One region of the Serratia sp. Nf2 genome, then DNA from elsewhere that is predicted to be linked to it. Evidence: predicted binding sites of a transcription regulator. Region 1 holds the regulator's gene; each other region holds the start of a gene.
The links. Region 1 encodes PhoB, which activates phosphate uptake and scavenging genes when phosphate is short. Its sites were predicted from a motif close to CTGTCATAAAACTGNCNNAT; they were not measured.
Positions count from the first base shown of each region.

Region 2: a site for PhoB is predicted at 4,149-4,168, ahead of pstS (phosphate ABC transporter substrate-binding protein PstS). Genes of this name have one in related genera too.
Region 3: a site for PhoB is predicted at 2,186-2,205, ahead of phoA (alkaline phosphatase). Genes of this name have one in related genera too.
Region 4: a site for PhoB is predicted at 1,607-1,626, ahead of pitA (inorganic phosphate transporter PitA). Genes of this name have one in related genera too.

Region 1 is NZ_PYTW01000005.1:66,629-73,865, reverse strand. It holds gene C9411_RS12635 (PstS family phosphate ABC transporter substrate-binding protein) at 1-98, opposite strand, end outside; gene phoR (phosphate regulon sensor histidine kinase PhoR) at 113-1,429, opposite strand; gene phoB (phosphate response regulator transcription factor PhoB) at 1,454-2,143, opposite strand; gene sbcD (exonuclease subunit SbcD) at 2,359-3,591, shown strand; gene sbcC (exonuclease subunit SbcC) at 3,588-6,839, shown strand; gene licT (BglG family transcription antiterminator LicT) at 7,071-7,237, shown strand, end outside.
Region 2 is NZ_PYTW01000007.1:268,660-275,896, forward strand. It holds gene phoU (phosphate signaling complex protein PhoU) at 1-256, opposite strand, end outside; gene pstB (phosphate ABC transporter ATP-binding protein PstB) at 268-1,038, opposite strand; gene pstA (phosphate ABC transporter permease PstA) at 1,093-1,983, opposite strand; gene pstC (phosphate ABC transporter permease PstC) at 1,985-2,941, opposite strand; gene pstS (phosphate ABC transporter substrate-binding protein PstS) at 3,033-4,073, opposite strand; gene glmS (glutamine--fructose-6-phosphate transaminase (isomerizing)) at 4,410-6,239, opposite strand; gene glmU (bifunctional UDP-N-acetylglucosamine diphosphorylase/glucosamine-1-phosphate N-acetyltransferase GlmU) at 6,391-7,237, opposite strand, start outside.
Region 3 is NZ_PYTW01000006.1:235,817-243,053, forward strand. It holds gene mqo (malate dehydrogenase (quinone)) at 1-224, opposite strand, end outside; gene phoA (alkaline phosphatase) at 686-2,113, opposite strand; gene C9411_RS15580 (glutathione S-transferase N-terminal domain-containing protein) at 2,244-2,951, opposite strand; gene C9411_RS15585 (helix-turn-helix transcriptional regulator) at 3,026-3,709, opposite strand; partial or broken gene C9411_RS15590 (antibiotic biosynthesis monooxygenase) at 3,877-4,215, shown strand; gene C9411_RS15595 (isochorismatase family protein) at 4,256-4,987, opposite strand; gene C9411_RS15600 (LysR family transcriptional regulator) at 5,108-6,016, shown strand; gene C9411_RS15605 (ATP-binding protein) at 6,185-6,682, shown strand; gene C9411_RS15610 (GNAT family N-acetyltransferase) at 6,715-7,221, opposite strand.
Region 4 is NZ_PYTW01000012.1:146,410-153,646, forward strand. It holds gene add (adenosine deaminase) at 1-103, shown strand, start outside; gene C9411_RS22985 (NAD(P)/FAD-dependent oxidoreductase) at 132-1,331, opposite strand; gene pitA (inorganic phosphate transporter PitA) at 1,632-3,134, shown strand; gene uspB (universal stress protein UspB) at 3,215-3,550, opposite strand; gene C9411_RS23000 (SDR family oxidoreductase) at 3,990-4,763, shown strand; gene C9411_RS23005 (hypothetical protein) at 4,829-5,098, shown strand; gene C9411_RS23010 (monovalent cation:proton antiporter-2 (CPA2) family protein) at 5,091-6,845, shown strand; gene C9411_RS23015 (DUF924 family protein) at 6,851-7,237, shown strand, end outside.

The sequences.
Region 1 (7,237 bases):
GACAGGTTGCCCGCCAGCATGCCGTCGGGCTGCGCCAGCGCGCCGCGTCCGGCCAGCAGCGCCAGGCAAAGCAACAGCCCTCGGGTTATTCGGGTCATACCGGTGTCTCGCGTTAATTTTTCACCGCATTCTCTGATAAAGCGGCGGGAACAATCAACCGGTTGGGTAAGGTAAAGATAAAGCGGGTGCCGATCCCCGGCTCGCTGAGGATCTCCAGCCGCGCGTCGTGATGGCTGAGCGCGTGTTTGACGATCGCCAGCCCCAACCCGCTGCCGCCGGTTTGGCGCGAACGGGCCTTATCGACGCGGTAAAAACGCTCGGTCAGGCGCGGCAGGTGTTCGGCGGCGATGCCCGGCCCGTTGTCGCTGACCTGGAACTGCGCACCATGCGCCGTCTGCTGCCAGCTCACTTCGATGTGGGTGCCCTTCGGCGTGTGATTGACCGCGTTGTACACCAGGTTAGACACCGCGCTGCGCAACTGATCTTCATTGCCGAACACGTTGAGCTGTTCGTTTACCCGGAAGCTGATCTCGTGATTGCCACCGCTCAACGATTGCGCCTCGCGCTGCAACACTCGCAGCATCAGCGGGATATCCACCCGCTCGTTCATGTCGACATTGGGCGCCGCCTCGATGCGCGACAGCGTCAGCAGCTGCTTGACCAGCCCGTCCATTCGACGGGTCTGTTCTTGCATGGTGCCGAGCGCCTTGCTGCGCAGCGAGCCGTCCTGCTCTTCGTCGCCCATCATCTCCAGGTAACCCTGCAACACCGTCAGCGGCGTGCGCAGTTCATGGCTGACGTTGGCGAAGAAGTTGCGCCGCGCGCCCTCCAGCTGGCGCATCTGGGTGACGTCGCGCGCCACCATCAGCAGTTGCCCTTCGGAATAAGGCATCACGCGGAATTCGACGTAGTGTTCGTTGTTCAGCTGCAGCGTCAGCGGGCGCGAGAACTCCTGCTGTTGCAGGTAGTGGCTGAATTCCGGATAACGCAACAGGTTGAGGATGTGCTGGCCGTTGTCTTCCGGCCAGCGAAAGCCGAGCAGATGCTGCGCCAGCCCATTACACCAGAAGATGTTGCCTTCGACGGTGGTCATCACCACCGCATCAGGCAGCGATTCGGCCCCGCTGCGAAAGCGCTTGATCAGCAGCGCCAGCTCGCGCCGGCGGCGGCGATTGCGCTGCTGCATCTGATACAGGCCATAGAACAGCGGCTCCCAGCTCCAGCGGCCGGGCGGCGGCGTCATGCTGCGGTCAATCCACAGCCAATGGGAGAGTTTGAGCTGGTTGTAGAAATTCCACACCAGCGCAGCCAGCGCGGAGGCCAGCAGGAACCAGGGCAGATAACCGAAAATCAGCCCCAGCAGTAAGGCGGGCAGGCAAAAAAGAGCCAGCTCCAGAGCCAGCCTCTTCCACGACAGACGTTCTAACACGGCATATTCTCCAGCGCAGCGCGATCAGTAGCGCGTTGAGAACCGGTAGCCGGTGCCCCGAACGGTTTGAACCATTTTATCATGCCCACTGGTTTCTAACGCCTTGCGGAGCCGACGGATATGCACGTCAACGGTACGGTCTTCCACATAAACGTTAGTGCCCCAGACGTGATTAAGCAACTGCTCACGGCTATAAACCCGCTCCGGGTGGGTCATAAAGAAGTGCAGCAGCTTGAACTCGGTCGGCCCCATGTCCAGCGCCTGATCGTTAGCCATCACGCGGTGGGAGGACGGATCCAGACTCAGCCCTTGCATTTCAATCACTTCTTCCACCGCCATCGGTGAAATGCGGCGCATGACCGCCTTGATGCGCGCCACCAGCTCCTTGGGCGAGAACGGCTTAGTGATGTAATCATCCGCCCCCACTTCCAGGCCGCGCACGCGGTCTTCCTCTTCGCCGCGCGCGGTCAGCATCATGACCGGAATATCGCGGGTCAGCGCTTCGCGCTTCATATGTTTGATAAACTGAATGCCGGAACCGCCGGGCAACATCCAGTCGAGCAACACCAAATCAGGGAACGGCTCAGACAGGCGCGTCACGGCGCTGTCATAATCCTCGGCTTCCAACGGTTGGTAACCATTCTGTTCCAACACAAAGCACACCATCTCACGGATCGGCGCTTCGTCTTCCACCACCAGTATGCGTCTTGCCATCGTCAATCCTGCCAATGTGTTAGCGACTTTGCGGGCGCCATTATGCGTCAGTTTTGTGACACTTTTATGAAAAAAAGCGGCTGTTATAGGCAGTAAGCATAGCGATTATTTCCCGGCGCAAAGAAAAATCATTCCGTGGTCATCGCCATTGCGCCGGGACAGCCGCCGCCGCGGCCTTTATAATCATCGCCATTACCTTTGCATCCGGGAGTGTCATGCGCCTGATCCACACCTCTGACTGGCATCTTGGCCAGTACTTTTTCACCAAAAGCCGTGCCGCCGAACATCAGGCTTTTCTGAACTGGCTGATCGAACAGATCGAGCAGCAGCAGGTGGATGCGCTGATCGTCGCCGGGGATCTGTTCGATACCGGCTCGCCGCCCAGCTACGCCCGCGAGCTGTACAACCGCTTCGTGGTGGAACTGCAGCGCACCGGCTGCCAGCTGGTGGTGTTGGGCGGCAACCACGACTCGGTAGCGACGCTGAACGAATCGCGGGAACTGCTCTCTTGCCTGAACACCACGGTGATCGCGAGTGCGCAGGGCTCCCTTGAGCAGCAGATCGTGGTGCTGAATCGGCGCGACGGCCAGCCGGGCGCGGTGCTGTGCGCCATTCCTTTTCTGCGGCCGCGCGATCTGCTCACCAGCCGCGCCGGCGAATCCGGCGCGCAGAAACAGCAGGCGCTGCAGGAAGCCATCGCCGAACATTACCAAGCGCTGTATCAGGCGGCCTGCGAACGCCGCGATCGGCTGGGCCTGCCGCTGCCGATCGTCGCCACCGGCCACCTGACCACCGTCGGCGTCACCACCTCCGACTCGGTGCGCGACATCTATATCGGCACCCTGGACGCCTTCCCGGCGCAGGCCTTCCCCCCTGCCGATTACATCGCGCTGGGCCACATTCACCGCGCGCAGAACGTCGCCAAGTCGGAACATATTCGCTATAGCGGCTCACCGATTCCGCTCAGCTTCGATGAACTGGGCAAAGCCAAAAGCGTCTTCCTGGTCGATTTCGCCGACGGCGCCCTGCAGCAGGTAGAGGCGTTAACGATCCCGCAGTTCCAGCCCATGCAACTGATCAAAGGCGATCTGGCCGAGATCGAACGGCAGCTGCAGCAATTTGCCGACTATGCCGGCGAGCTGCTGGTTTGGCTGGATATCGAAGTGGCGACGCAGGACTACCTCAGCGATATCCAGCGCCGCATCCAGCTGATGGCGGATGAGCTGCCGGTGGAAGTGGTGCTGCTGCGGCGCAGCAAAGAGCAACGCCGCCAGGCGATCGCGCAGCAGGACAAGGAAACGCTGAACGAGCTGAGCGTCAACGAGGTGTTCGAACGGCGCCTGGCGCAAGAGGCCGACATGCCCGAAGCGCGCCAACGGCGGATGCATCAACTGTTCCGCCAGGTAGTCGATGCGGTGCAGCACAATCTTGAGGAGCCCCACCCATGAAGATCCTCAGCCTGCGGTTAAAAAACCTCAACTCGCTGCAGGGCGAGTGGAAAATTGACTTCACCGCCGAGCCGTTCGCCAGCAACGGCCTGTTCGCCATTACCGGCCCGACCGGCGCGGGCAAAACCACCCTGCTGGACGCCATCTGCCTGGCGCTGTACCACCAGACGCCGCGTCTCAACGTCACGCCGAGCCAGAATGAACTGATGACCCGCCACACCGCCGAATCGCTGGCGGAGGTCGAATTTGAGGTTAAGGGCATCGGCTATCGCGCCTTCTGGAGCCAGCGTCGCGCCAAAAACGCGCCGGACGGCAATCTGCAGGCGCCGAAGGTCGAACTGGCGCGCCGCGAGGACGGTAAGATCCTGGCGGATAAGGTGCGCGATAAGCTGGAGATCACCGCCGCCATCACCGGGCTGGACTTCGGCCGCTTCACCAAATCGATGATGCTGTCTCAGGGGCAGTTCGCCGCGTTCCTCAACGCCGACGCCAACGATCGCGCCGAGCTGTTGGAAGAACTGACCGGCACCGAAATCTACGGGCGGCTGTCCGAACAGGTGTTCGAATCCCACAAGCAGGCCAAAACTGACCTGGATGCGTTGCACCAGCGCGCCAGCGGCATCGAGCTGCTGAACGATGAACAGCGCTACTCCCTGACTGAACGGCTAGCGGCGCTGAGCGCGCAGGAAAGCGCTCTCGGCAAGCAAACTCAGCAACAGCAACAGGCGCTGAGCTGGCTGCAGCAATGGCAGCGCCTCCAGCAACAGCAAAACGAGGGGCAACGGCGGCTGGAAACCGCCCAGCGCGAGCAGGCCGAGGCCGCCCCGCAGCTGCAGCGGCTGGCGCTCAGCGAACCGGCCGAGAAATTGCGGCCGCTGCGCAGCGAACGCGATCGCTGCCGCGCCGAGCTGCAGACGATACAACAGCAGGCTGCCCAGCTGACGCAGCAACAGGAGCAGCACTCGGCGCAGCTGGCGCCGCTGCAGCAGGCGGTGGAAAAGGCCCGTCTGGCGCAGCAAGCCCATGCCGAGCATATGCGTCAGCAGCAACAGCTGATCGATGACCAGGTCGCTCCGCTCGACCATCAGATCGCCCAACTGCAGTCGATGCAGGCCGAGCGGCGACAGGCCGGCGATGCCGCCGCGCAGCAGTGCGCCCAACAGCAGACCGCACTGGAGCAGCTCACCGCCCAGCGCAGCCAGCTGACGGCGCAGGCCGCACAGCATCAACAGCAGTTGAACGCACTGACCGAAGCGCTGGCCGCTCAACAGCAACAACGGCAGGCGTTGGAGGCGCAAACGCCGCTGGCCCCGCTGCGCCAGCGCCTGAGCGCTCTGGCGGATCTGCGCCCGACGCGCCAGCAGTTATTTACGCTCGCTTCCCTTAACCGTCAGACCCGCGAGCGTCTGGCCCGGCAACAGGCGGAGCACGCCGAACGGCAAACGCAGCTCGCCGGGCTGCAACACCAGCTGGAGAACGCGCGTCAGCAATTCAAACAGCACAAGGCACAGCTGCAGGAAGTGGAGCGGATCCACGAGCTGGAAAAACGCATCGTCAGCCTGGAAGCGGAGCGCGCCCTGTTGCAGAGCGGCGCCCCCTGCCCGCTGTGCGGCTCCACCAGCCACCCGGCGGTGGAGCAATATCAGGCGGTGCAGCCTTCGGCGACGGAACAACGCTTGGTTGAGATGCGCACCCTCGCCGAGAAACTGCAAACCCAGGGCACCGAGCTGCGCACCCGCTGTGAAGGCCTGCAAGAGCAGCAGCAACGCCAGCAGCAGGCTATCGCGCAGGATGAGCAGCAGCTGGCTGCCCAACAGCAGCAGTGGCAGCAGCTCAGCGCGCCGCTGGCATTCGACTTTACCCTGGCGGAGGGCGAGCAACTCAGCGCCTGGCTGAGCGGCTGCGACGACGAAGAGCGACACGGGCAGCACGCGCTGCAGCAGCATGAACAGGCGGCGCAGGCGGTGCAGCAGGCAAAAGACGCGCTCGCCGCTCTGCAAACGCAGCAGCAGCAGGCGCAGCAACAGCTGGCGCTGCTCGAAGAGCGCTTTACGCTGCTGCAAAAGACCCATGCCGACAGCCTGCAACAGCAGCAAGACCTGCAACAACGCTGGCAAGAAGGCGAGAAAACTCTTGCAGAACGGCGCGCGCAGCGGCTGGCGCTGTTCGGCGAACAGCGGATCGCCGAGGTGCGCGAACAGCTGCGCGCCAAACAAACCGCCTGTGAACAGGCCAGCTTGCAGGCCGCCGAGCAATGGCAAAAGGCGCAGGAACTGCGCGAGCGCCTGGCCGGCCAGCAGGCCGGGTTACAACAGCAGCACGCCCAAATGCAGGAACGGCTACAGCAGGCGCAGCAGCAATGGCAGCAGGCGCTGGCCGACAGCGAATTTACCGATGAAACCGCCTTCGCCGCCGCGCTGCTGGACGATGCCCTGCGCCGCGAATTGCAGCAGCGCAAAGAGCAGCTGCAACAGCGGCAGGTAGAGGCTGCGGCCCTGCTGGCTCAGGCGACGCAAACGCTGGAGCAGCATCGGCAGAACCGCCCGGAAGGGGTGGATGAGGCCAACGCGGATCTCGACGCGCTCACCCAATCGCTGGCCGATCTGGCACAGCAGTTGAAGGCGCTGCAGCTGAGCCAGGGCGAACTGCGCAACCAGTTGGAAAGCGACGCCGCCCGCCGTCTCAATCAACAGGCGCTGTTCGAGCAAATCGCCCGCAGCCAGCAAGACTACGACGACTGGAGCTACCTCAACCAGCTGATCGGCTCGAAAGAAGGCGACAAGTTCCGCCGCTTCGCTCAGGGGCTGACGCTCGATCATCTGGTTTATCTGGCCAACCTTCAGCTCGGCCGGCTGCACGGGCGCTACCTGCTGCAGCGCAAAACCAGCGACGCGCTGGAGCTGCAGGTGGTGGACACCTGGCAGGCCGACGCGCTGCGCGATACCCGCACCCTGTCCGGCGGCGAGAGCTTCCTGGTCAGCCTGGCGCTGGCGCTGGCGTTGTCCGATCTGGTCAGCCACAAAACCAGCATCGATTCGCTGTTCCTCGACGAAGGCTTCGGCACGCTGGACGCAGAAACCCTCGATACCGCACTGGACGCGCTGGACAGCCTGAATGCCTCCGGTAAAACCATTGGCGTGATCAGCCACGTCGAGGCGATGAAAGAGCGTATTCCGGTGCAGATCAAAGTGAAAAAGGTCAACGGGCTCGGCGTCAGCCGGCTGGAGGCGCACTTCAGGCTGGAATGATCCCGCGGCGCGCGGCGCAGAAGTGTGACCGCGGCGGCACTCCGCGGTGAAAAGCGTTGAGCCGCGGCGAGCACGGGTTATTATGCAGGCATAACAGGATTGTTACTGTATCCCCTCCGCCGCTCAGGCCGCAGGACAGAAACATAAAATACAGGCAAAACCTGACGCCCGGGATCGCTTCCGGGCGTCAGGTTTTTTCGTTTTCAGGATGCTGAAACACCGGGAAAGACCATGAAAATCGCTAAAATACTCAATAATAACGTGGTGATTACGCTGGACGACCGTCAGGAAGAGACGGTGGTCATGGGAAAAGGAATCGGCTTTAAAAAGAAGCCCGGCGACACGCTGGACGAAAGTCTGATCGAAAAGGTGTTCACCCATAACGGCGGCGAAATCGC
Region 2 (7,237 bases), on a different contig from region 1:
GATCGCTGGCGGTCGGCTGACGCTTGGCGATGATGCGCACGCAGGCTTCGTCGATCGCCACTTCCATCATGTTGACCTTGGCGTCGCCTTCGATCACGCGCTTGGCCAACTCGCCATCCTGATTGTGCATCGCGGTGATGGCGTCGGTCAGCTGTTGCTCCACCAGCCCGCCCATGGTCAGCACCTGGGTGCGGATATGCTCGAGCTCTGCGTTGAACTGGCCGGAAATGTGTTTGTTTAAATTCAGGTTATCCATGATGCTTCCTATCAACCATAACGGCCAGTGATGTAGTCTTCAGTCTGCTTTTTCTGCGGCGCAGTGAACAGGTTATCAGTATCACTGAACTCGATCAGCTCGCCCAGATACATAAATGCGGTAGAGTCGGAGCAGCGCGCCGCCTGCTGCATGTTGTGCGTTACGATCACCACGGTGTAATCGGCCTTCAGCTCGCTGATCAACTCTTCAATCTTGCCGGTGGAGATCGGATCCAGCGCCGAGCAAGGTTCATCCAGCAACAGCACTTCCGGACGAATGGCGATGCCGCGGGCGATGCACAGACGCTGCTGCTGGCCGCCGGAGAGGCTGTAGCCGCTCTGGTGCAGCTTGTCCTTGGTTTCGTTCCACAGCGCCGCCTTGGTCAGCGCCCACTGCACGCGTTCGTCCATATCGGCGCGCGACAGCTTTTCAAACAGGCGAACGCCGAAAGCGATGTTGTCGTAAATCGACATCGGGAACGGCGTCGGCTTCTGGAACACCATGCCGACCTTGGCGCGCAGCAGCGCGATATCCGAGTTGTCGGTCAGGATGTTCTGGCCGTCCAGCAGGATGCCGCCTTCCGCGCGCTGTTCCGGGTACAGCTGGTACATCTTGTTGAAGGTGCGCAGCAGGGTGGATTTGCCGCAGCCGGACGGGCCGATAAACGCGGTGACCTTGTTCTTGGCGATATCCAGCGTGATGTTCTTCAGCGCATGGAATTTGCCATAGTAGAAGTTCAGATCGCGTACCTGAATTTTGCTGCTGGAAGCGTCAGTAACCATACTCATCAAGACTTCTCTCTTTTCATCAGCGCCGCCAAAACGGCGCTCAAAATTTTATGAATGCTTTTTCTTGGCGAAAACCACGCGCGCCAGGATATTCAGTAACAGTACGCACAGGGTGATCAACAGCACCCCGGCCCAGGCCAGCTGTTGCCATTCGGCGAACGGGCTCATGGCGAATTTGAAGATGGTCACCGGCAGGTTGGCGATCGGCTGCATCAGGTCGGTGCTCCAGAACTGGTTCGACAGCGAGGTGAACAGCAGCGGTGCGGTTTCCCCCGCGATGCGCGCAATCGCCAGCAGCACGCCGGTGATGATGCCGGACACCGACGCCTTCAGCGTGATGGCGGAAATCATGCGCCATTTCGGCGTGCCCAGGGCGTAGGCGGCCTCGCGCAGCGTATCCGGCACCAGCTTCAGCATGTTCTCGGTGGTACGAATGACGATCGGCACCTGCAGCAGCGCCAGCGCCACGATACCGGCCCAACCGGAGAAGTGTTCCATCTTCGCCACCACGATGGTGTAAACGAACAGGCCCACCACGATCGACGGTGCGGACAGCAGGATATCGTTGATAAAGCGGATCACTTCCGCCAGCCAGGATTTACGGCCGTATTCCGCCAGGTAGATGCCGGCCATGATGCCCAGCGGTGTACCGAAGAGGGTCGCCCACAGGATCAACAGGCCGCTGCCGGCGATGGCGTTGGCCAAGCCGCCGCCCGCGGTATTCGGCGGCGGGGTCATTTCGGTGAACAGCGCCAGCGACATACCGTCGAAGCCTTTGGTGACGGTGGCGATCAGGATCCAGATCAACCAGAACAGCCCGAACGCCATGGTCGCCATCGACAGGAACAGCGCGAGGCGGTTTTTTTGCCGGCGCCAGGCCTGCATTTTGCGGCGGCTTTCCGCCAGAACGACTGCGTTTTGCATATCCATCGTCGCCATGTTAACGCCCCTCATTCTTGGCCAGACGCATGATCATCAGTTTCGACAGCGCCAGCACGATAAAGGTGATAACAAACAGAATCAGGCCCAGCTCCATCAACGCGGCGGTGTGCACGCCGGACTCGGCTTCGGCGAATTCGTTGGCCAGCGCCGAGGTGATGCTGTTGCCCGGCATGTACAGCGAAGCGCTGTCGAGCTGGTAGGTGTTGCCGATGATAAAGGTCACCGCCATGGTTTCCCCCAGCGCACGGCCCAGGCCCAACATCACGCCGCCGATGACGCCGTTTTTGGTGAACGGCAGCACGATGCGCCAGATGACTTCCCAGGTGGTGCAGCCGATGCCGTAGGCCGACTCTTTCATCATTACCGGGGTCTGTTCGAACACGTCGCGCATGACCGCAGCGATGTAAGGAATGATCATGATCGCCAGGATCACCCCGGCGGCCAGGATGCCGATGCCGAAGGCGGGGCCGGAGAACAGCTCGCCGACGATCGGAATGCCCGACAACACTTCGCCCACCGGCGTCTGGAAGTATTCGGCGAACAGTGGAGCGAACACGAACAGGCCCCACATGCCGTAGACGATGCTCGGGATGGCCGCCAGCAGCTCAATGGCGATGCCCAGCGGCCGCTTCAACCAGTTCGGCGCCAGTTCGGTCAGGAACAGCGCGATGCCGAAACTCACCGGCACGGCGATGATCAGCGCGATAAGCGAGGTGACCACGGTGCCGTAGATCGGCACCAGCGCGCCGAACTGCTCCGCCGGCGCATCCCACTCTTTGGTCCACAGGAAGGCGAAGCCGAATTTCTGCATGCTTGGCCAGGAGGCGAAGATCAGCGAAACGATGATGCCGCCCAGCAACAATAGGGTAATCAGCGCAGCCAGTCTCACCAGCGCGCTGAAAATGATGTCACCGTTTTTGCCCGGTGCTTTGATGGTCGGCTTGTACTCAGCCATAGATTACTCTCTGTTTGAACCCTGGCAGCCCCAACCGGGATCGGAGCCTGAAGAACTGTGTGGGGCGCGGCGAACCCGCGCCCCTGCGTTGTTAGTACAGCGCTTTACCTGAACTGTCTTTTACGTTGGTTTTCCAGGCCGCGCGCACCTGCTCAACCACTTCTGTCGGCAGGGTGGCGTAATCCAGCTCGTTCGCCTGCTTGGCGCCGGTTTTGTAAGCCCAGTCGAAGAACTTCAGCACTTCGGCGCCCTGAGCAGGGTTTTTCTGCTCTTTGTGCACCAGGATGAAGGTGGTGGAGGTGATTGGCCACACGTTGTCGCCTTTCTGGTCAGTCAGATCCTGAGCGAAGGTCTTGCTCCAATCCACGCCTTTGGCCGCGTTGCTGAAGCTCTCTTCGGTCGGGCTGACCGGTTTGCCGTCGGCGGAAACCAGCTTGGTGTAAGCCAGGTTGTTCTGCTTGGCGTAAGCGTATTCTACGTAGCCGATAGAGCCTGGCAGACGCTGAACGAAGGCGGCGATGCCGTCGTTGCCTTTGCCGCCCAGACCGGTCGGCCAGTTAACGGTAGAACCGGCGCCAATCTTCTCTTTCCACTGCGCGTTGGCCTTGGACAGGTAGCTGGTGAACACGAACGAGGTGCCGGAACCGTCGGCGCGGCGCACCACGGCGATGTTCTGGTCAGGCAGTTTCACGCCTGGGTTCAGCTTGGTGATAGCCGGGTCGTTCCATTTTTTGACGTTGCCCAGGTAGATATCGCCCAGGGTTTTACCGTCCAGAGTCAGTTCGCCGGATTTGATGCCCGGGATATTCACGGCCAGCACCACGCCGCCGATCACGGTCGGGAACTGGAACAGGCCGTCGGCCGCCAGCTTGTCGTCAGACAGCGGGGCATCGGAGGCGCCAAAGTCAACGGTGTTGGCCACGATTTGCTTCACGCCGCCAGAGGAGCCGATGCCCTGATAGTTAACTTTGTTGCCGGTTTCTTTCTGATAAGAATCTGCCCACTTGGCGTAAACCGGAGCGGGGAATGTCGCACCTGCACCGGTCAGGCTGGCAGCAGCGAACGCGGACACGGCGGTCAGGGAGAAGGTCGCTGCCACAATACTGGCGACGGTGGTACGCATCAGTTTCATAATCCCTCCTAATGGGATACTTAAAATCGACTTCGAGTCGTTTTAATCAGAGTAAGTATTGCTGCAGGAGGGAAAATAGGACAGTTTGGTGACAGAAAAATGTACGCAATATGACAGTTATATTACAGTGTATTTGAGGAGTAATGATTTATATAAAAATCAATTCGTTAAATCAAAAACAGCGCAATTGCCAAGCAATAAAAAAACCGTTTTGGCGCGGCCTATCCGCTTGAATATGACAACGTTTATCCCTGAATAGGCGCCGCAGTCATCTTTCGCGTTGCTCATGAAAAAAGCCGGCGCTAAGGCCGGCTTTTGCAGTTTACCTGCGGCAGATTACTCTACGGTGACAGACTTCGCCAGGTTGCGCGGCTGGTCAACGTCGGTGCCTTTGATCAGCGCCACGTGGTAAGACAGCAGCTGCAACGGCACGGTGTAGAAGATCGGCGCCACGATTTCCTCGACGTGTGGCAGAGGAATGATGGTCATGCCTTCGCTGCTGACGAAACCGGCGTCCTGATCGGCGAACACGTACAGCTGGCCGCCGCGCGCGCGCACTTCTTCAATGTTGGACTTCAGCTTTTCCAGCAGTTCATTGTTCGGCGCCACCACGATCACCGGCATATCGGCGTCGATCAGCGCCAGCGGGCCGTGTTTCAGCTCGCCCGCCGCATAAGCTTCGGCGTGAATATAGGAGATCTCTTTCAGCTTCAGCGCCCCTTCCATGGCGATCGGATACTGATCGCCGCGGCCGAGGAACAGCGCATGGTGCTTGTCGGAGAACCCTTCCGCCAGCGCTTCGATCTCTTTATCCATCGACAGCATCTGCTCGATGCGCGCCGGCAGCGCCTGCAGGCCGTGCACGATCTCCTGCTCCACGCTTTCCGCCATGCCTTTCAGACGGCCCAGACGTGCCACCAGCATCAACAGCACGGTGAGCTGCGTGGTGAAGGCTTTGGTCGAAGCTACGCCGATTTCCGTGCCGGCCTTGGTCATCAACGCCAGATCGGATTCGCGCACCAGCGAAGAACCCGCCACGTTACAAACGGCCAGCGAACCGAGATAACCCAGCTCTTTGGACAGGCGCAGCGCCGCTAATGTGTCGGCGGTTTCGCCGGATTGCGACAAGGTGATGATCAGGCTGCCTGGACGCACCGCCGATTTGCGGTAACGGAATTCGGACGCGATCTCGACATCGCATGGCACGCCGGCCAACGCTTCAAACCAGTAGCGCGCCACCATACCTGAGTGGTAAGAAGTGCCACAGGCGATAATCTGCACGTGCTGCACCTTGGCCAACAGCTCATCGGCACGCGGGCCCAGCTCGCTCAGGTTGATTTGGCCATGGCTGAAACGCCCTTCCAGGGTGTTTTTCAGCGCCAGCGGCTGTTCGTAGATCTCTTTTTGCATGTAGTGACGGTAAGCGCCCTTGTCGCCGGCGTCATACTGCACCTGGGATTCGATCTCAGGGCGCTCGATGGCGTTGCCCTGCTTGTCGAAGATGTTGACGGTGCGGCGAGTCACTTCCACCACGTCGCCTTCTTCCAGGAAGATGAAGCGGCGGGTGACCGGCAGCAGCGCCAGCTGATCGGAAGCGATGAAGTTTTCCCCGACACCGCGGCCGATAACCAACGGGCTGCCGGAGCGCGCAGCGACCAATACGCTCGGATCGCGGCTGTCCATCACCACGGTGCCGTAGGCGCCGCGCAGCTGTGGGATCACGCGCTGAACCACTTCCAGCAGCGTACCGCCTTGCAGTTGTTCCCAGTGCACCAGGTGCGCAATCACTTCGGTGTCGGTTTCGGAGCTGAAGCGATAACCGCGTTCGATCAGCAGTTCGCGCAGCGGTTCGTGGTTTTCGATGATGCCGTTATGCACTACGGTAATGTAGTCGGAAACATGCGGGTGCGCGTTCGCCTCGGTCGGTTCACCGTGCGTTGCCCAGCGGGTGTGAGCGATGCCGGTACCGCCGTGTAGATCGGTTTGCTCCGCCGCTTCGGCCAGTTTTTGTACCTTGCCTACGCGGCGCAGGCGACTGACGTTGCCTTTCTCGTCGACCACCGCCAGACCGGCGGAGTCATAACCGCGGTACTCGAGACGACGTAAACCTTCCAACAGGATTTCTGCGATATCACGTTGCGCTACTGCGCCTACAATTCCACACATCAGTTATATTCCTAATGAACGCCCTTCATGGGCGCTTTCGATGCCTTGACCTGATTTTTGCCGGTTTTTACCGTGCGTCCCCCGAGCCTGTAGATGGTGGGGTTATTATGTTTTGTATTGGGCTCGTGAACGGAGCCCAACGCAAAACACACTATGACTTCTTCTTCACCGGACGTTGCCAGCCCTGAATGTGCACCTGCTTGACGCGGCTCAGCACCAATTCGTTCTCGGCGATATCGCGCGTCACCGTGGTGCCGGCGGCGATGGTGGAGCCTTTGCCGACTGACACCGGCGCCACCAGCTGAGTATCGGAACCGACGAATACGCCGTCGCCGATCAGCGTCTTGTGCTTGTTGGCGCCATCGTAGTTGCAGGTGATGGTGCCGGCGCCGATATTCACGTCATCGCCGATTTCGGCATCGCCCAGGTAGCTGAGGTGGCCGGCCTTGGAGCCTTTGCCCAGACGCGCTTTTTTCATTTCCACGAAGTTGCCGACGTGGGCCCCTGCCGCCAGCTCCGCGCCTGGGCGCAGGCGGGCGAACGGCCCCACGGTGCAGTCGGCCTCCAGCACGCTGTCTTCCAGCACGCTGTAAGGGCTGATCTCGCAGTCATCGCCAATCACGCAGTTTTTCAGCACGCAGCCGGCGCCGATTTTCACTCGGTCGCCCAGCTTGACGTGACCTTCGATAATCACATTCGCATCAATAGTGATGTCGCGGCCGTGAACAAGTTCCCCGCGCAGATCGAAACGCGCCGGATCCAGCAACATCACGCCGGCCAACAACAGCTTTTCAGACTGTTCCGACTGGAAGACGCGCTCCAGGGTCGCCAGCTGCAGGCGGTTGTTTACGCCTTCCACTTCACTCAGGCGCGACGGGTGCACAGCCTCGATTTTTTTGCCGTCGGCATGGGCCAACGCAATGATATCGGTGATGTAAAACTCGCCCTGTGCGTTGTCGTTATTCAACATCCCCAGCCAGCGCTTCAGATCGCGCCCG
Region 3 (7,237 bases), on a different contig from region 1:
TTGTTCCAGCCGTTGGAGCTCTCTTCCGCCACGCCGTTCATGCGCTCGTACATGTCGATGGTCCAGGTCGGCTCCAGCTCATGCAGATAGGTACCCAAGGTGGCGCTCATGATGCCGCCGCCGATCAACACCACGTCGACGGTTTTATTCTTCTCTTCAGCCGCTGCCTGCTGCGTAACGCTAAACAGGCTGAGGCTGAAAATCAGGACGAGTAATTTTCTCATTGAATTAAATCTCTTGTGTGTAAATTCTACTCATTGCAGGTGAAAGAATTTAGCGGGAGTTACCCTGGAAAATAGTGAAGCCGACCGCCCGGCGTGAGCCGATAGGCAGCGATAATGCCTTTTTGTTAATAGGGTTTTTAACGAAAAGTGAACTATTGCAGGCCGTCCGGATGCAAATTGATCGGTTCACGTTACTGGCGGGGTATTATTGTTTGCGAGAATGTTAAAAACTACTTTTGTAACTAAAAAAAATGAATATAAGCAAAAATAGGTCGGTTGCTGTCGCAGGAATAAACAGAGAGGGGGGAAGGGCCGTATAACCGCGTTATTTTCAGGGGCTAATTGCCGCGCAATTAAACGTTATTTCGTTATCACACAATAATTGCGGTTAAATTGCAAATATACATCGGTAACCAATAATAAATGGCCGCCGCTACGGGCGGCCATGATTCACAAGGTGGTTACTTGATGCCCATCGCATCGCGCATGGTGAAGAACAGATCGGTCTGATCGGTCAACCCCACCACGTTGGCGGCGTGCGGGCCATAGGCCGCGACGCGCAGCTGGGTGCCGGTGTGCCCCTGCGACTCTTCTTCCGAGTTGCCGTAGCTGAGGGTCATCGGCGCGCCGTCTTTGGTGGTCAGTGTCTGGGTCAGGCCTGGCGCTTTGGCGTCGGCAGCGACGATCTGGCTGGCGTGCGCGTGGTCGGCGGTGACGATCACCAGCGTGTTGCCGTCGGCGCGGGCGAAGGCCAGCGCTTTTTGCACCGCTTCGTCCAGATCGACGGTTTCACCAATCTGCCCGCACGGGTTGGCGGCGTGATCCTGCTTATCGATCGACGCGCCCTCTACCTGCAGGAAGAAGCCGTTTGGGTTGTCTTTCAGCAGCGCGATCGCTTTTTCGGTCATCGCCGCCAGCGTTGGCGTGGCCGCGGTGCGCGCCGGGTTGTCTTCGCAGGTTACCGCCGGCTTGTCGAGGTTGCCGTGATAGCTGGCTTTCGGCCCCAGCCAGCGCACCGGCATGTTGCCGTCGGCGAACAGGCCCAGCAGCGGCTTTTGCTGATTGGCCAGGGTAACGGCCTGCAGCTCATCCGCGTTGCTCACCCACTGATAACCCTGCGCTGCTGCCTGATCCTTCAGCGATTTTCCTTGCCATTCGCCGCTTTTCGCCAGCTGATTGAAGGACTTCGCGCCGCCGCCCAGCGTGACGTCGGCGCGAGTTTTCAGCAGTTGCTCGGTGATGGAGCCGCGGCCGCCGTTTTCCAGCGCGTTAGCGGCGCATTTCTCGCTGGTTTCCTGCGGGCCGTAGCATTTGCGCGAGGTGACGTGCGACACCAGCGCCGCCGGCGTGGCGTCCTGCAGTTCGGCGGTGGAGACGTTGCCGGTGGCCTTGCCGGCCGCCTTGGCGATCTCCAGCAGCGTTGGTTGGTCTTTGCCGTTTACGTCGACGCCGAGCGCGCCGTTATAGGTTTTCACCCCGGTGGCCCAGGCGGTGGCGGAGGCGGCGGAGTCGGTCACGTAATCCGGCTTGTGGGTTTTCTTGTCCAGCGAGTAGTGGGTGTATTGCCCGGTCAGCGGCAGGGCGTCGATGCCCTTGAAGTAACCGCCGGCACCTTCGGCGTAGTTACGCGCGGCGGTGATCTCGGAATCCCCCATGCCGTCGCCGATCAGCAGGATCACGTTTTTCACCGTTTTGTCCGACAGCGACGCCTTCAGCGCGGCGGTCTGATCGCCGGCCAGGCGACGGGCGCCGCCCGGCTCGGTGAGGGTGCCGCGCGCGGCGCGCTCGGTCAGGCCATCGGCATTGGCTGAGGTTTCCGTCGCGGTGGCGGAGGAACAGAGCAGGGCGGACAGCACGGCGCCGGCGATCAGGGATACAGCAGGTTGCATGGGGTAAGCTCCTTGTCGTAATACAACAATGTAAATAACATCAAATTGTTACGAAAGGAGAGTAGAGCAGAGGGATGACAATTTTATGACAGCGAAAGACGGGATGGCCCGGCGGCCACCCCGTTTGGCGTCAGGCCGCGCGCGCCGGGATAGCCAGCCCACGCTGTACCGCCGGCCGCGCCAGACCGCGCTCCAGCCACTGCGCGACGCGCGGGAAACTGTCGAACGCCACCAGCTCGCGCGCCTCATAAAAGCCGATCAGGTTACGCACCCAGCCCAGCAGCGAGATATCGGCGATGGTGTAGTCCGCGCCCATGATCCAATCGCGGCCCTCCAGGCGCGTTTCCAGCACGCCGAGCAGGCGTTTCGATTCGTTTGTGTAGCGCTCCAGCGGCCGTTTGTCTTCATACTCGCGCCCGGCGAATTTGTGGAAGAAACCGAGCTGGCCAAACATCGGGCCGACGGCGGCCATCTGGAAGAACACCCACTGAATGGTTTCGTAACGCTGCGCCGGATCCTGCGGAAGGAAACGGCCGCTCTTTTCCGCCAGGTAGAGCAGAATGGCGCCGGATTCGAACAGCGGCAGCGGCCGGCCGCCGGGGCCATCGGGATCGATGATCGCCGGGATCTTGCCGTTCGGGTTCAGCGCCAGAAATTCCGGCGTCCAGGTTTCGTTGTTGCCGATGTCGATCAGGTGCGCTTCATAAGGCAGGCCGATCTCTTCCAGCATGATGGACACTTTGACACCGTTCGGCGTCGGCAGAGAGTAGAGCTGCAGCCGTTCCGGGTGCTGAGCCGGCCAGCGTTTGACGATCGGGAATTGGGTGGAATCGAGCATGGAAACTCCTCGGGTTGGCGGGGTCGCTTAAGCGTACCCCTTGAGTATTGCAGTAAAACTACCCCGCCGCCGGGTTACACCGTGAGCTCAAAATGTGCGGCCAGCGCTTTTTTACCGGCGGGGGTCAGCTGCAGCTCGCGGCTGTCGAGCCGGCGGACGATCCAGCCGCGTTGAATAAAAGCGGCCAACAGCGCGGCGCCCAGTGCGCCACCGAGGTGAGAGCGGCGTTCGCTCCAGTCCAGGCAGCCGCAGGCGAAGCGGCGGCGGGTGGGGGCGGGGGAGCAATCGACGCCCAGCCGCGCCAGCGCGGCCTGACCGGCGTCGCTTAACCGGTAGTCTTCCTCACCGGTCAGCCAGTTCAGCGCACGTAGCCGATCGTGCAGCTTCACCGCCACCTCGCCCGCCATGTGGTCGTAGCAGGTGCGGGCATATTGCAGCGTGGTGGGCGTGCTGCTTTTCACCGACGGGCGCGGTACGCCCGCCAGCGCCATCAGGCCTTCCAGCGCGTCGGCCACCGGCTGGCCGGCCAGCCTGAAATAGCGGTAGCGCCCCTGTTTGACGCAGGCGAGCAGCCGCTGCTCCAGCAGTTTCGCCAGATGCGCGCTGGCGGTGGACGGGGCGACCTCGACCGCCGCGCTGAGCTCGGTGGCGGTGTAGGCGCGCCCATCCATCAACAGGCACAGCATGCGCGCCCGGGTGCGGTCGGCGATGGCGGCGCTCAGCGCCGCTAAACGATCTTCTATGTCGATGTCATGCATACTTCGAGGTTAGACGAAGTATGACTGCGCGTCCATTGCTAGCCTGTGGTTGTCGCACTCTGGGCCAGTGCGTCTGTGTTCGCTGGATATTGATGAGCGGGCGTTGGAATGGGTGCGGTGGCTACAATGTGCGCGTACCTGAATGTTACCGTTGAGAGGAAACGATAATGATCGCCGTGATTTTTGAACTGCAGGCCGCCGATGGGCAGCGTGATACCTATCTGACGCTGGCGGCGGAGCTGAAGCCGCTGTTGGCGCAGATCGACGGATTCATTTCCATCGAGCGTTTTCAAAGCCTGGCCGATCCTGCGCGCCTGCTGTCGCTCTCCTTCTGGCGCGACGAGGCGGCGGTGCAGCAGTGGCGCAATCTCGAGCAGCACCGGGCGGCGCAGGCGCGCGGCCGTGGCGAGGTGCTGGCGCAGTACCGGCTGCGGGTGGCGGAGGTGGTGCGGGATTACGGGTTGGAGAGTCGCGATCAGGCGCCACAGGATAGCCGTTGTTATCACCACACCCGAAAAAAGCCCGCCGGCGGCGGGCTTTCGTCTGTTATTTCGCTTCGCTGCCCACTTTCATTGCTCCGGCGTAGCTGGCACCCATTCCCCAGGCGGCGCCGTGGTCGCGGGCGATCTGCAATACGCCCCCCGCCGTGGCCTTGCGGCTCCAGTCCTGCTGCCATTCCAGCATTAATGCCACCCAGTTGATAGGGGTGGCGCCCGCCTGTATCAGACGCTGCATGGCGTTGTTTTGGCTGTCTGGCGTAATGTCGCCGGTGACGTCCGACAGGATATAAACCTCATAACCCTCGCCCAGGGCGGACAGCGCCGGCAGCATCACGCAGCTGGCGGTCCACAGCCCGCCGATGATGATTTTCTTGCGGCCGGATTGTTTGATCAGATCCACCACGCGCCGATCCTGCCAGACGTTGATGGCGGTGCGATCGTACACCTGCAGATCCGGGCGTGCCTGCGTCACCTGCTGGAATACCGGCCCGGCGAAACTTTTGGCGTTAGCCGAGGCCAGAATGGTCGGCACGTTGAACACCTTGGCGGCCTTGGCGATACCGGCGGCGTTATTCACCAGATTGGTTTGATCGATAGAGGAAATGGTCATGCCGAACATGTCCTGCAGATCGACCAGCAGCAGCAGACTGTTGTCGGCGGTCAGCGGTTGCACATAACCCGCCTGGCGGCTGTCGGCGGCGGGGGATTGCGCCAGCGCGGCGACGGGGGCGGTGGCGGCGGTCAGGCCGAGCATCAGGGCGAACAGGGTCTTTTTCATTATTAACTCCATTTTTATCAGTACATTAAATTCACTTCACACTCAGGGAAGCGGTTGAATAAAGTCTACTGTTGTTTATTTGGTTAATAATCTATGGTTTACTGAATTAATAATTAACTTATGGGACATAATGTGGACGTGCTACTGACGATGCGCGCCTTTCGCCGCGTGGTTGAGCGCAACAGTTTCTATAAGGCGGCGGAGGATCTGGCGATCACGCCGGCGGCGTTGAGCAAGCAGATTAAGCAGTTAGAGAACCGGTTGGGGACGCTGTTGCTGGTGCGCACCACTCGCAGCATGAGCCTGACCGAAGCCGGGCAGCTCTATTACCAGGAAGCCTGCCGATTGCTCGGCGAGTTCGACGCGCTGGAGCAGACGGTTGCCGCCAGCGCGCAGCAGGTCTCCGGCACGCTGCGGGTCAATGCGCCGCTTTCGTTCGGCCTGACGGTGCTGTCGCCGCTGCTGCCGCCGTTTATGCAACGTTACCCGCAGCTGCAGGTGGAACTGACGCTGGACGACAGGGTATTGGACGTGGTGGCGGCCGGTTTCGATATTTCCCTGCGCATTCGCCGACGGCTGCCGGATTCTTCCCTCAGCGCCCGGGCGCTGGGTGAAGTGCACCAGCGAATTTGCGCCGCGCCCGGCTATTTGGCACAGCACGGTGTGCCGCAAACGCCGAATGACTTGCAGCGGCACAGCTGTCTGGCCTATTCCCTGGCGGAAAGGCCGGGGCAGTGGCAGTTCACCGCCGGCGAGGAGAGCCTGAGCGTGGCGTTCACTCCCCGGTTGATCGCCAACAACAGCCTGATGCTGCGGGATATGCTGGTGGCGGGACTGGGCATCGGTTCGCTGCCGTCGTTCGTGGCGGATCCCGAAATCGCCGCCGGCAGGCTGGTGCGGTTGTTCCCTGAACAGATTGCCGAAGCGCATCAGGTCTTCGCGGTTTACCCGACGCGCCGGCATGTGCAGCAGAAAGTGAGTTTATTCACCGAGTTTGTGCGAGAACAGGGATTGATGACGGCGAATTGACAACGGCGCACGGTTGTCATATTCATTAGTTATGAAAAAATCCTATCGCCCATTCGCGCAAATTATTATCACCCTTCTCCAAAGGGTGGGATAGCGCGTGTGTCGCCAATAAAAACCCGCCGGCAGGCGGGTTTTTTTATCCCCTTCCGGCAACGACCGGAGAACGCCATGAAAACCTACCCTGCAGTTTTACACCTGATGTGCGGCAAGGCCGGCGCAGGCAAATCGACGCTGGCGCAGCGTTTGGCGCAGCAACCGCAAACGCTGTTGCTGGTCGAAGATGCGTGGCTGGCGACGCTGTATGAACAGGAGATGGCCAGCCTGCAAGACTATGCGCGCTGTTCCGACCGGTTGCGGCGGGCGTTGGGCGGGCACCTCGTTCAGCTGCTGCGCGGCGGCTGGTCCGTGGCGCTCGATTTCCCGATGAATACGCCGGACAGGCGGCGCTGGGCCAAAGCATTGGCGGAGGAGGCCGGTGTTGCACACTGCCTGCACTTTCTCGACGTCAGCCATGCGCAGTGCCTGAGCCGGATAACGCTGAGAAACGCGCGCGGCGAGCATCCGTTTACACTGAGCGAAACGGAGTTTGAGCGCCTGGCACAGTACTTTGTTCCCCCGGCGGAAGAGGAAGGGATGACCGTCTTGCGTTATGGCGAACAGGACTGAAAACCGGCGCCATGACGGCGCCGGCAACAGGGTTAGGCTTCGGCGTTAAACGCGTTGTGGAAGGCGACTTCTGCACACGGCAGCGCGCCCTGGAAGGTGATGGCGCGGAAGTAGTCTTGCGGCACGCCCGGCAGGGTCAGCGCCGTTTGCGCCAGGAAGCCGAAACGGCCGTAATAGTTCGGATCGCCCAGCACCACGCAGCCTGCGGCGTGCCGTTCTTGCAGTTCGGCCAATAGCTGGCGGATCAGCCGGCTGCCGATCCCCCGGCTCTGACAGGCCGGCAGCACCGACACCGGCGCCAGCCCGTACCAACCGGCGCCGCCGTTGCTGAGCACGACCGGTGAGACGGACGCATGCCCGATCGGTGTGCCATTGTGCTCAGCGACCAGCGACAGGGTGAGAGCGCCTGCCGCACGCAGCGCGTTGACGATAAACTGCTCGGTGTGGCTGCTGTGTTCGGCATGCAGGAACGCGGCGGCGGTCAGGGTGGCGATGGCGCCGACGTCGGCCGGCGTTTCGTGGCGTAAAGTGATGTTCATGGTTGTCTCCTGATCA
Region 4 (7,237 bases), on a different contig from region 1:
TGACGATTTTAACCGCAGCAACCGACAGGCGCTGGAGGCGAGTTTTCTCGACGGCGACACTAAAATGAAATTAATGAATCAGCTCAAGGCCGGGTCAATGTGACCCGGCACGTTTCAAGGCTGAGCAGGTTTTAACGCCCCTGTGCCGCCAGCGCCTGGGCGCAGGCCCAGGCCGAGCTCCACGCCCACTGGAAGTTGTAACCGCCCAACCACCCGGTCACATCCACCACTTCGCCGATGAAGTAGAGCCCCGGCGCCTTGTGGGCCTCCATCGTCTTGGAGGAAAGTTCACTGGTGTCGACGCCACCGAGCGTCACTTCCGCCGTGCGGTAGCCTTCGGTGCCGTTCGGCTGCACGCGCCAGTTCTGCAACAGATCCACCAGCGCCGCCTGCTGCGGCGCATTCAGCTGCTTCAGCGTGGCCTCCGGCAGTTGTCCCAGGGTCTGCAAGCACTCCACCAGCCGCTTCGGCAATTGCAGCGCCAGGGTGTTTTTCAGGCTTTGGTTCGGGTGCTCTCGGCGTTGATCATCCAGGAAGGCCGCCAAATCCAGCTCAGGAAGTAAGTTAACGCTCACATACTCACCCGGTTGCCAGTAGCTGGACAGCTGCAGCACCGCCGGGCCGGACAGGCCGCGATGGGTAAACAGGATGCTTTCACGGAAGCTGACACCGTTCTCGGCGGTGATCACCGCCGGCACCGAGACGCCGGACAGCGTCTGCACATGCTCCAGCAGCGGCTTATGCAGGGTAAAAGGCACCAGCCCGGCGCGCGTCGGCAGCACCTTGAGGCCGAACTGCTCCGCCAGTTTGTAACCGAACGGCGAAGCGCCCAGCCCCGGCATGGACAATCCGCCGCTGGCCACCACAAGTGAGCGAGCACTCACTTTTTCACCATTCAGCGCCAGCGAGTAGCCATGTTCGGTTTTCTCCACGCCCAGCACTTCGCTGCGCAGGCGCATCGTCACCTGGCCCAGCTCGCACTCTTTGACCAGCAGATCCACCACCTGCTGCGCCGAGTCGTCGCAGAACAGCTGCCCCAGCGTTTTTTCATGGTAGGCGATGCCGTAGCGGTTGATCAGATCGATGAAGTCCCACTGGGTGTAGCGCGCCAACGCCGACTTGCAGAAGTGCGGGTTGTTCGACAGATAGGCCGCCGGCTCGGCGTACATATTGGTAAAGTTGCAGCGCCCGCCGCCGGACATCAGGATCTTGCGGCCCGGTTTTTTGCCGTTGTCGAGCAGCAACACGCGGCAACCGAGTTGCCCCGCCTGCGCGGCGCAAAACATGCCGGCGGCGCCCGCCCCAATCACTACGACATCAAACTGTTCCACCTGAGCCTCACTTATCAAAACCACAATCGCGACAAAAGAGCGCCATATTACGCCGTTTCGCCGCCGGTCACCGCCAAATTCACGGCGGCAGATTGTAAAGCCCCGGCGTCGCCAACGCCATAGTAAGAAAATATTACAGAGGTCAGAGGAGATTAACGCGTTGATATTCCATATTTTTGTTATAGGCGCGTCATCGTTTCGTCATGTCCAAATCAAAAAAACGTCATATTTTCCTTTTCCCCGGCCCCGGTTGTCACTGATAATGCGCGGCGTTCATGTCCACAAACTGGCGTAACGCTTATGCTGCATTTGTTCGCTGGCCTGGATTTCCATACCGGCCTGATGTTAATTCTCGCATTGTTGTTCGTGTTGTTTTATGAAGCCATCAACGGTTTTCATGATACGGCCAATGCGGTCGCTACAGTTATTTATACCCGCGCCATGCGCTCGCAACTTGCGGTCGTGATGGCAGGTTTGTTCAACTTTCTTGGCGTAATGCTCGGCGGTTTGAGTGTTGCTTACGCCATCGTCCATTTGCTGCCTACCGATCTGTTGTTGAACGTCAGTTCAGCACACGGATTAGCCATGGTCTTCTCCATGCTGTTGGCGGCAATCATCTGGAACCTCGGCACCTGGTATTTCGGTCTGCCGGCCTCCAGTTCCCATACGCTGATAGGCGCAATCATCGGTGTCGGTTTAACCAACGCCCTGATGACCCACACTTCGGTGGTGGATGCGCTTAACGTCCCGAAAATGATTGGCATTTTCCTTTCTCTGCTGTTCTCGCCGCTGGTCGGCATGATGGTGGCGGGAGTGATGGTGTTCGCCTTGCGCCGCTATTGGAGTGGCACCAAGAAACGCCAGCGTATCCACATGACCCCTGCGGAACGTGAAAAGGTCGACGGCAAACGCAAGCCGCCGTTCTGGACCCGTATCGCACTGATCCTGTCGGCGATTGGCGTCAGCTTCTCGCACGGCGCCAACGACGGCCAGAAAGGCATCGGCCTTATCATGCTGGTGCTGATCGGCGTTGCGCCGGCCGGCTTCGTGGTCAATATGAATGCAACCGGTTATGACATCACCCGTACGCGTGATGCCGTGGCCCACCTGCAGCAATATTACCAGCAGCACGGCGACGCGCTGTCGCATGCGGTGTCGCTGACGCCGCTGGTGCCAAGCCCGGATGACGAAGCCGCGCCTAACAAGCCGGCCGAGTTCCACTGCGACAGTTCGCGCGCCATGCCGGCGATCGAGCTGGCTCAGGGCATGCTGACCAACCTGCAGAGCTACGATCAGCTGACGGTTGACCAGCGCAGCCACCTGCGCCGCCTGCTGATGTGCGTAACCGACACGGCGGATAAAGTCGCCAAGCTGCCGGAAACCTCATCCGCCGACCAGCGCTTCCTGAAGAACCTGCGTCAGGATCTGCTGCAGACCGTCGAGTACGCGCCGATGTGGATCATCGTCGCCGTCGCGCTGGCACTGTCGCTCGGTACTATGGTGGGCTGGAAACGCGTAGCCACCACCATCGGCGAGAAGATCGGCAAGAAAGGCATGACGTATGCCCAGGGCGTATCGGCCCAGATGACCGCGGCGCTGTCGATCGGCGTGGCGAGTTATACCGGCATGCCGGTCTCCACCACCCACGTCCTCTCTTCGGCGGTTGCCGGGACGATGATCGTGGACGGCGGCGGCGTGCAGAGCAAAACCGTGAAGAACATCCTGTTGGCCTGGGTACTGACCCTGCCAATCTCGATTCTGCTTTCCGGTGCGCTGTATTGGGTTGCGTTGAAGCTGATCTAAGCGATAAAAGCGATAAGCATGAGAAAGGCGGCCGCAGGGCCGCCTTTTTTTTTGCCTGCATCAAGGGAAACAGAAAGGCATTAATACCAGATCATCAGCGCTATCAGGCTGATGACCACCAGGCCGCACAGGGCCGAAGTCAGCATAAACTGCCCGCGCACCCGCTCGCAGCGGCGAATAAACTCCGGATCGTGGTGCTCGACATAGCGCTGCGCAAAGATATAGCGCACCAGCCTCAGCTGCTTGCTGGGTTGCCCGTGGGCGGTGAAGAAACCGCCGCCGTCGACGTATTGGTACAGCAACGGGTCACAGCCGCGCAATACCACCAGCAGCGCGCGCAGAGAAGAGTAATACCGCACCATGTTTACCACACACACCACACATAAGGCCCAAAACAGCGCGACGGTACTGATCATGATTGCCCCCTCAAGGCGTTGTTATCCTCGGCCATCCGCCGGGTCCAACCGCCCTACCTCATTACCCGATACTCTGCTGGAGCTTACCGCTCTCATCCCCTTTTTTGCCTGCACGGGCCACGCCCATAACCCACCGCCTCCGGAGACGTTACCGCACCGCACAGAGAGATTTGCACAGCGAGGTTCCACTCAGAGGGGAAATGATGAGGCCCATATCCATCATTGTAGGTTAATGAAACGCAAACTGGCCTGATCAGTGGATAAAATTTACCGCCACGCGCCGGGAAGTCACCCACCGGGCCGTTATAAGTGATAACCGTCCGTCTGCAATTAGTCGTTTTTCCTGGATAGTCTATCCCGCCCCACGCCGCTGATCTTTCGCCCAACGCTGGTTAGACTCAAGTTTCCGTTACATTCACCCGCACCCAAGGAAACTGTTATGGCCAATCATTCAATCAAAGGAAAAACCGTCCTGATCGCCGGCGGCGCCAAAAATCTCGGTGGGCTGATCGCACGCGATTTAGCGGAACAAGGCGCCAAAGCGGTGGTGATCCACTACAACAGCGCCGCCTCCAAAGCCGAGGCGGATAAGACCGTCGCCGCCATCCAGGCCGCCGGGGCGCAAGGCGTCGCACTGCAGGCCGATCTGACCACCGCGGACGCCGTCGAGAAGCTGTTCGCCGATGCGGTCGCCGCCGTCGGCAAGCCGGATATCGCCATCAATACCGTCGGCAAAGTGCTGAAAAAACCCATGGTCGACATCAGCGAAGCCGAGTACGACGAGATGACGGCGGTCAACGCCAAAAGCGCGTTCTTCTTCCTGAAAGAGGCGGGCAAGCATCTCAACGACAACGGTAAAATCTGCACGCTGGTCACTTCGCTGCTCGGCGCCTTTACGCCGTTTTACGCCGCGTACGCCGGCACCAAGGCGCCGGTGGAACACTTCACCCGCGCCGCCGCCAAAGAGTTCGGTGAACGCGGCATCTCCGTGACCGCCATCGGCCCGGGCCCAATGGATACGCCGTTCTTCTATCCGGCCGAAGGCGCCGATGCAGTGGCGTATCACCAAAGCGCAGCCGCGTTGTCACCGTTCAGTAAAACCGGCCTGACCGACATCCAGGATGTGGTGCCGTTCGTTCGCCACCTGGTCAGCGACGGCTGGTGGATAACCGGCCAAACCATCCTGATCAACGGCGGCTACACCACCAAATAACGCTGAATGGGGGCGGCGCGTCTGGCACCGCCCCAGCCAGAAAGCGCAGCGTAGAGGATATTGCAATGCACATGCTGATGGTTATTGGTGGAGGCGTGGTTCTCCTGGGAGTGTTCGTGCTGTTTGGCTGGCTCTGGGGCGCCAGCGCGGCGGGTATGGCGCTGGCGGCCAAAATTTTCGTGCCGGCCTGGCTGCTGATCGCAGGAGTCAATATGTGGGTGGGCGTCGCCCACGCGGGCTACAGCGTGCGGGCAGAATTGCCGATCCTGCTGCTGGTGTTCGCGATCCCCGCCGCCATCGCCGCGCTGGTATTCTGGCGCCTCGTTCATGTCTGAAAGCGCCGGCGATCTGCTCAACGTAGTGACGCTACTGGGCGCCGCGGTGGTGGCCGTGCCGCTGTTCAAACGGTTGGGGCTGGGTTCGGTGCTGGGTTATCTGGCCGCCGGTTTGGCGATTGGGCCGTTCGGCTTCGGTTTGTTCAACGACGCGCAGACCATCCTGCACACCGCCGAGCTTGGGGTGGTGATGTTTCTCTTCGTCATCGGCCTGGAGATGCGGCCTTCTCATCTGTGGAACATGCGGCGCGACATTTTCGGCCTGGGCAGCCTGCAGGTGTTGAGCTGCGGGCTGCTGCTCACCGCCATCGGCGTGGTCTTCGGTTTTTCACTGGCCATCTCGTTCGTTTGCGGCATGGGGTTCGTGCTGACGTCTACCGCCATCGTCATGCAGCTGTTGGGCGAGCGCGGCGACATCGCCAGCCCGCGCGGGCAGAAAATCGTCGCCGTATTGCTGTTTGAAGATCTGATGATTGTCCCGCTGCTGGCGCTGGTGGCGTTCCTCTCGCCGGCCGATTCATCAACGCCGGTATCCAGTTCCGCCTGGGGCGGCATCGCCATCGCCGCCGGTGCGCTGGCCGCGCTGGTGGCGGCCGGCATCTGGCTGCTGAACCCGCTGTTTCGCATTCTGGCGAACGCCAAAGCGCGCGAAGTGATGACCGCAGCCGCGCTGCTGGTGGTGCTCGGCGCCGCTTTGCTGATGCAACTGGGTGGCCTCTCCATGGCCATGGGCGCCTTTTTGGCCGGCGTGCTGCTGTCGGAATCGACGTTCCGCCATCAACTCGAAGCCGACATTGAGCCCTTTCGCGGTTTGCTGTTGGGGTTGTTCTTCCTCGGCGTCGGCATGTCGCTCGATCTGGCCGTGGTGGCGCGCAACTGGCCGCTGATCGTCAGCGGCGTGCTGGCGATGATGTTGATCAAAGGCCTGTGCATCTACTGCGTGGCGCGGTTGGCGAGAAGCTCGCACGGCGATGCTCTCGACCGTGCCGTGCTCATGGCACAAGGGGGAGAATTCGCTTTTGTGCTGTTCGCCGCCGCGCTGGCCAACCATGTGCTGCCAGCGGAAACCAACGCCAACATGACGGCCGTCGTGGTGCTGTCGATGGCGTTGACACCGCTGGTGGTGCTGATTCACCAACGGCTGCGCGCCTCGTCCGGCGCCTCGTTGGACGGCGCTGAACAGCCCGCAGGCTTGACCAACAGCGTGCTGATCGTCGGATTCGGCCGCTTTGGCCAGATAGTCAGCCAGCACGTTTTGGCGATGGGCGCCGATATCGCCATCATCGACCACGAACCCCAGGTTGCCCGCGACGCGCAAGAATTCGGCTTCAAGGTTTACTATGGCGACGGCGCACGCATAGATGTGCTGCATGCGGCAGGTGCCGATCACGCCCGCGCCATCTTGGTTTGCCTTGACGATCCGCTCGCTGCCACGCAGATTGTCGAACACGCCAAAAGCCATTTCCCACAAGCCCGCGTGCTGGCTCGCGCTTACGATCGCGAACATGCCATCGCTTTGATCAAGGCAGACGTGGATTACCAAATTCGCGCCACCTTCGAGTCCGCCATGTCTTTCGGGCATGAGGCCGTCATGGCATTGGGCACCGATCCGGAAACCGCTACGGACCTGATGGCCGAACTACGGCGCAAGGACGCCGAACGTTTGGCGATGGAAGTGTCCGGCGGCATTTACGCCGGCACATCGATGATTTTGGGCAATGCGCCGACCAAAACGAAGAAGGAATGACTGGCATGCAGACCTTTTTCCGCCGGCGCAGCGATGCGCTCGCGGCCGATAATCAAACGGCCGATGAGATGATTCGGTTTTGGCGAGACGCCGGCGCCGGTCAATGGTTCCGGCAGGATCTGCGCTTCGACCAACATTTTCGTACACGCTTTTTGGGCCTGCATCTGGCGGCGGCCCGGCGTGAACGTGACGACTGGCTCAAAGCGCCGGAAAGTGCGCTGGCGCTGATAATCCTGCTCGACCAATTTCCACGCAATGCTTTTCGCAATACCGCCCACATGTACGCCACCGATCCGCTGGCACGCCGCTTCGCCCGCATCGCCGTTACGGCGAGCTACATGCAGGCCGTCGAGCCGGCGTTGCGCCTGTTTTTTTGCCTGCCGTTCGCCCAC